Regions from separate parts of the Cupriavidus nantongensis genome, predicted to be linked through region 1. Evidence: riboswitches for the same ligand, from Rfam matches in the RefSeq annotation. Region 1 holds a riboswitch; the other holds the start of a gene.
What was found. A riboswitch is a leader RNA that binds a small molecule or an ion and turns the genes downstream of it on or off. The one in region 1 is predicted to bind glycine.
Positions count from the first base shown of each region.

Region 2: it holds a riboswitch for glycine, as region 1 does, so the genes downstream of both, A2G96_RS22570 (D-amino acid dehydrogenase) here and gcvT (glycine cleavage system aminomethyltransferase GcvT) in region 1, are expected to answer to the same signal.

Region 1 is NZ_CP014844.1:106,923-110,111, forward strand. Features, by position in the region: gene A2G96_RS00510 (UvrD-helicase domain-containing protein) at 1-630, opposite strand, end outside; gene A2G96_RS00515 (glycine zipper 2TM domain-containing protein) at 903-1,130, shown strand; glycine riboswitch at 1,206-1,293, shown strand; glycine riboswitch at 1,315-1,439, shown strand; gene gcvT (glycine cleavage system aminomethyltransferase GcvT) at 1,535-2,662, shown strand; gene gcvH (glycine cleavage system protein GcvH) at 2,764-3,144, shown strand.
Region 2 is NZ_CP014845.1:269,189-272,377, reverse strand. Features, by position in the region: gene A2G96_RS22575 (TonB-dependent receptor) at 1-1,038, opposite strand, end outside; glycine riboswitch at 1,307-1,405, shown strand; glycine riboswitch at 1,406-1,523, shown strand; gene A2G96_RS22570 (D-amino acid dehydrogenase) at 1,580-2,848, shown strand.

The DNA of each region.
Region 1 (3,189 bases):
CTTCAGCTGCACCGCTTCATTGCGCGCGAACAGTTCCGCCGGCAGTCGGATCAGGTCGTCGAAATCCACCGCCTGGTACGCGTTCAGCGTGGCGACGTAGTTGCGGTAGACCAGCGCGGCCTGGTGCTCGTCGGCATTGGCGGCCTGCGCGATCGCGGCCTCGGGGTCGACCATGCCGTTCTTCCACAGCGAGATCGTGCTCTGCACGCCGCGGATCAGCTTCTTGTCGGTGGTGCCGAGCTGCTCCTGGATCAGGCCGAAGCAGTCGTCCGAATCCATGATCGAGAACTGCGGCTTCAGGCCGACGTGCTCGGCTTCCATGCGCAGGATCTGCACGCCCAGCGAGTGGAAGGTACAGACCGTCAGCTGCCTGAGCGGAATGCGCTTGCCCTCGCGCGTGGTCTTGCCCTCCATCAGCTTGGCGATGCGCTCCTGCATTTCCTTGGCCGCCTTGTTGGTAAACGTTACGGCGGCGATATGGCGCGGCTCGAAGCCCTTGTCCTCGATCAGATGCGCGATCTTCTGCGTGATCACCCGGGTCTTGCCGGAGCCCGCGCCGGCCAGCACCAGGCAAGGCCCGTCCAGGTAGCGGACGGCTTCGGATTGGGCGGGGTTCAGGCCATGGGTCATGCGGGGCAGGTGTTCGGGGGCGGCAGCGAATCGACAGAAAAACGGGGAAATGCCGGCATCCCGTCACCCGGGCGTGCGGCAAAGCTGCCGATGTTAACACGCGCGCCGCGACGGGTCAGTCAGCGCAAGCCGCGCGCGCGGGCCGGGCTGTGTCACTGGCGTAACACTTCGTAAAGCGCGGAGCCAATGGCATAACGCGACACTCTAAACAGTGTGTCCCCCGGTCCGCCGGATCGCCTGGGCATGCATGAATCATCACATCGGAGCCAACAATGAAAACCCTGCAAACTTTGACCAAGGTGACCCTGATCGGCATGACGGTCGCGGCCTTTGCCGGTTGCGCGGACATGACCCCGAAACAACGTAACACTGCCATCGGCGCGGGTGCCGGCGCGGTCGGCGGTGCCATCCTGACCGATGGCAGCGCGCTGGGTACGCTGGGCGGCGCGGCCGTGGGCGGCGTGATCGGCAACGTCGTCACCGACGACAAGAAGAAGTAAAGCCCGGGCGCGCAGCGGCGGGTACGGGCCCTTTTGCCGTGGTTTGACAAAGACCGGGCCCTCCCGTACATTGCGCGCATCCGACCGGGAGAGCGCGCATCGCCTGCGCCGCCGAAGGGGTATCACCCGAAAACTCTCAGGCACCACGGACCGGTCGGATCGGCATGCAACATGCACACGATGCATGCCGCACTCTGGAGAGCGGCACCCGCCATTCGTGGCGAGCGTGCCCACCGAAGGGGCGCGCGAGGATGGGATCCACCGGATCCGCCTCGTAATCTCTCAGGTATCGAGGACAGAGGGGTCATCCGCCGCAGCGGATCGCTTGCCATATTGGCATAGCGATGGTTGCGGCGGATGGCCCTTTTTTGTTTTCGCCAACCGAGACTGCCCCCGAGGATTCCATGACGCTCCAGGCCACGCCCCTCAACGCTATCCACCGCGCCCTCGGCGCCCGCATGGTCGACTTCGGCGGCTGGGACATGCCGGTCAACTACGGCTCGCAGATCGAAGAGCACCATGCGGTGCGCAACGATGCCGGCATGTTCGACGTCTCGCACATGTGTGTGGTCGACCTCGCCGGTGCCAACACCCGCAGCTTCCTGCGCGGCCTGCTGGCCAACAACGTCGACAAGCTGCAGACGCCCGGCAAGGCGCTCTATTCCTGCATGCTCGACGAGAACGGCGGCGTCATCGACGACCTGATCGTCTATTTCTTTGCCGAGGACCGTTTCCGCCTGGTAGTCAACGCCGGCACCGCGGTGGGCGATATCGACTGGATCCGCGCCCGCAACGACGCCACTGGCAGCGGCGTGACCATCACGCCGCGCCGCGAGGACGTTGCGCCCGCCGGCGTGGAGCCGCTGGCGATCGTCGCGGTGCAGGGGCCCAACGCCCGCGCCAAGGTGTGGAGCACCTTCCCGTCGACCCAGCCTTCCGATGCGCTCAAGCCGTTCAACGCCGTGGTGGTGCAGGATCCCGCCCTCGGCGAAGTGATGGTGGCGCGCACCGGCTACACCGGCGAAGACGGCTTCGAGCTGGTGGTGCCGGCCGCCAGCGTCGCCGGCCTGTGGGAAAAACTGAATGCCGCGGGCGTGCGCCCGGCCGGCCTGGGTGCGCGCGACACGCTGCGCCTGGAAGCCGGCATGAACCTGTACGGCCAGGACATGGATATCAAGGTCTCGCCGCTGGACGCGGGCCTGGCGTGGACGGTCGACCTGCAGAGCGAGCGCGACTTTACCGGCAAGGCGGCGCTGGCCGCGGCCGGATCGCGCCAGCAGTTCCTCGGCCTGATCCTCCGTGACAAGGGCGGCGTGCTGCGTGCCCACCAGAAAGTCATTACTCCCGCCGGTGACGGCGAAATCACCAGCGGCACCTTCAGCCCCACGCTGTCGCAATCGATCGCGTTCGCGCGCCTGCCCGTGGGCGTGAACGTGGGCGACACCGTGCAGGTGGAGATCCGCGACCGCAAACTCAACGCGACTGTGGTTAAACTGCCGTTTGTGCGTCATGGCAAGGCACTCGTGAGCTAAGGGAAAGCCCCCGCTCACCCAACGGTCGCCCTCGCCTGCCGGCAGCGTTGCCGGGCAGGCATCACCCAAACAAGAAACAGATCTGAATCCGGAGAACCTTCATGAATTTCCCCGCTGACCTCAAGTACACCGAGTCGCATGAGTGGGTGCGCGTCGAAGCCGACGGCACGCTCACCATCGGCATCACCGACCACGCACAGGATGCGCTCGGCGACATCGTCTTCCTGGAACTGCCCGAAGTGGGCAAGTCGGTCGGTGCCGGCGACGCGCTGGCCGTGGTGGAATCGGTGAAGGCCGCTTCCGACATCTACGCACCCGTGGCCGGCGAAGTGATCGCCGTCAACGAGGCCGCCACCGCGGCGCCGGAAAGCGTCAACGCCAACGCCTTCGACGCGTGGCTGTTCAAGCTCAAGCCGGCCAATGGCGACGACGTCAACGGCCTGATGTCGGCCGACGCCTACAAGGCCAGCGTCGGCGCCTGATTTTCGTCATTCCCGCGCAGGCGGGAATGACAAGCGAAATTGCAG
Region 2 (3,189 bases), on a different contig from region 1:
CGTCTGGTTGCGCGTGCGCAGCGACAGGCCGTACAGCCAGCGCGCATCCTCGCCATTGCCGGGCGCAAAGGCGTTGGCCGGAATCACGTACTGGTAGCCGCCGATATTGACCGGGCCGCTGGATACGACATTGCCATTGGCATCGCGCAGGTAGCTGCCGGTGGTGCTGGAGCGGTCCTGCTGCCAGTAGGCGGCGGTGAACTGCGCCTGCAGCGTGCTGGTGATGTCGTAGCCGAGCTTGAGCTTGAGCTGGTCCTGCACGGTGTGCGTGACGCCCTCGCTGTTCACCCCCATCACCACGCGGTCGCGCCCGCTCTGGTCCCGGTCGAAATAGGCGCCGGACACCGGCGTGTCCGCCGCGCCCGCGGGCCGCGTCGAGCGCGATGCGGTGTAGAAGCTCAGCGGCTGGCTCTTGCTGTCCTGCCGGTCCACGCTGACCAGCCACGAGAACGCGCCGACGCGATCGCCCACGTAGGCGTTGGCATGCACCCCGTTGAAGTTATCGTGGGTGCCGTACAGGTTGAAGCGCTGTGTGAACAGCTGCACGCTGGCGTCACCCTCGAACTTCTGCGGCGTGCGCGTGGTGATCAGCACCGTCGCGCCCAGCGAATTGCCGGGATACAGCGCCGAATACGGGCCGTACAGCACGTCCATGCGCTCGATCTCGGCGGCATTGACCAGCGACCAGCGCGGCGGGAAGCTGTAGTCCGAACCAAGCAGGTTGGACAGCAGCAGGCCATCCGCATAGACCAGCCCGCGCGCCGACTGGCGCGAGCTGGTGCTGCGCACCGAGATGATCGAATTCATATCGCCGATAAAGCGCTTGCGCACGGCGAGGTTGGGCGCGTACTTGAGCGCGTCTTCGGTATTGACCACGTTGAAGTCGGCCATGCGCGTGCTGCTGATGCCATACGCCGGCGCCGGCGTGTTGGGCGGCACCGCCGGCACCTCGCCGCGGTCGGGTCCGGCCGATACCACCACCTCCGGCAACGACGCGGGAGCCTCCACTGCCTGCGCGGCGGCCACGGCAGGGCCCATCAGCACTGCCGAGACGGCCAGTGCAATGCGATTTTTCTTCACTGAATACCTTGCTTTTTGTCTTGTTCTGGCTCGCTGGCCTGCGCGGCAGCAGGCGCACCCTCCCGCATCTTTCTGAGAGCGAGCGCTGACATTTTATGGGGCCTGGCGGCGCTGGCCGATGCGACATAGCGACGCGGCCGGCGCGGCCATTTCCGCTTGTATCCGTGTTAACCCGCATATCCAATACGGGGCCTTGTCACTACATTGCCCCGACTGGCGTCAAGCCAGCGTGATGCAGGGAGAGACTGTCGCGGCGCCCGCCGCGCACGGCGCCGAAGGAGCAACCGCCCCGGAAACTCTCAGGCAAAAGGACCGGCATCACCCGTCAGTGCACTCTGAAGAATGCCGGACGCCATCGTCCGCCCGGCATACCGAAGGAGCAAGCGCGCCCGCCCCGCGGCAAGGCGTCGTGAATCTCTCAGGTCCAGAACAGAGGGGGCGTCCTCCACGCATGTTGCGTGCGGACTCCACCCCCCGACGTTCCCGGAACCTGCAGATCATGAAGACAATCGCTGTTATCGGCGGTGGCATCACTGGTGTCACCACGGCCTACGCGCTGGCCCGGCGCGGATTCTCCGTCACCCTGTACGAACGGCACCGCTATGCCGCCATGGAGACCTCGTTCGCAAACGGCGGGCAACTGTCCGCCTCCAACGCCGAGGTCTGGACCCACTGGTCCACCATCGTCAAGGGGATGAAGTGGATGCTGCGCAACGATGCGCCGCTGCTGGTCAATCCCCGGCCCAGCTGGCACAAGCTGTCGTGGTTCGCCGAGTTCATCGCGTCGATTCCCCACTACCGCCGCAACACCATCGAGACCGCGCGCCTGGCCATCGCTGCACGCGAGCACCTGTTTGCGTGGGCGGCGCAGGAAGGCATCGACTTCGACCTGAAGCGCGCCGGCATCCTCCATATCTACCGCGACCGCGCCGGCTTCGAGCATGCCGGCCGCGTCTCGGCGCTGCTGGCGCAAGGCGGGCTCGAGCGGCGCGCGGTGACCCCGCAGGAGATGCGCACGATCGAGCCGACACTGGCGGGCTCCTACTACGGCGGCTACTTCACCGAGAGCGATTCGACCGGCGACATCCACAAGTTCACCAGCGGACTGGCCGCCGCCGCCGCGCGCCTGGGCGTGCGCTGCATGTACGGCCAGGACGTGCGCGCGGTCAAGACCGACGGCCGGCGCGCCACCATCACCGTACAGGATGGCAACGACAGCACCACTGCCACCTTCGACGGCGCCGTGATCTGCGCCGGCACCGCCAGCCGCGCACTGGCCGCCGCGCTGGGCGACCGCGTCAACATCTATCCGGTCAAGGGCTATTCGATCACCGTCAACCTGACCGATGACGCCAGCCGCGCCGCCGCCCCGACGGTCAGCCTGCTCGACGACGAAACCAAGCTGGTCACCAGCCGCCTCGGCGACGACCGCTTCCGCGTTGCCGGCACCGCCGAGTTCAACGGCACCAACCGCGATATCCGCGCCGACCGCATCCGCCCGCTGGTGGACTGGGTGCAGCAGTGCTTCCCCGGCGTCAGCACGCGCAGCGTGGTGCCATGGGCCGGCCTGCGGCCGATGCTGCCCGACATGCTGCCGCGCGTAGGACGCGGGCGAGCGGCCTGCATCTTCTACAACACCGGGCACGGGCATTTGGGGTGGACCTTGTCGGCAGTGACGGCGGACATGGTGGCGGGGGTTGTGGACCAGGCAATGGGGAGTGCGCCGGCGATGGTGCCTGGCGCGGCCCTGGCGCCTGCCCAAGCCTGATTCCCGCACGCGCATTTTCAAGAGTCTGCGATTTCTAGATCCGTTGCCCGGATCCAAACTTCGCGCGCCCCTGGAAATGCGATATCTCTCATCGATTCCCCGGTAGCTACGCGAAATACTGGTGGTGTCATCGGACCACCGATGATCGGGTGTGGAAAGCCCGGATGTCTGACCGAGGGCAGGCGTTGCTCTTGCAGCAAGCAACGCCTGTGTGATCGCATGGTTCCCATGGCGGGCCAAGCGAGGCAGCCGCAAGGCTGGCCGGTTCCCCTCGTCAGACCGGTCTTTCCACCCTCGTTGACTGGCCCGCCGCCCTCACGTGGAAAGGAGTGGCGCGCACT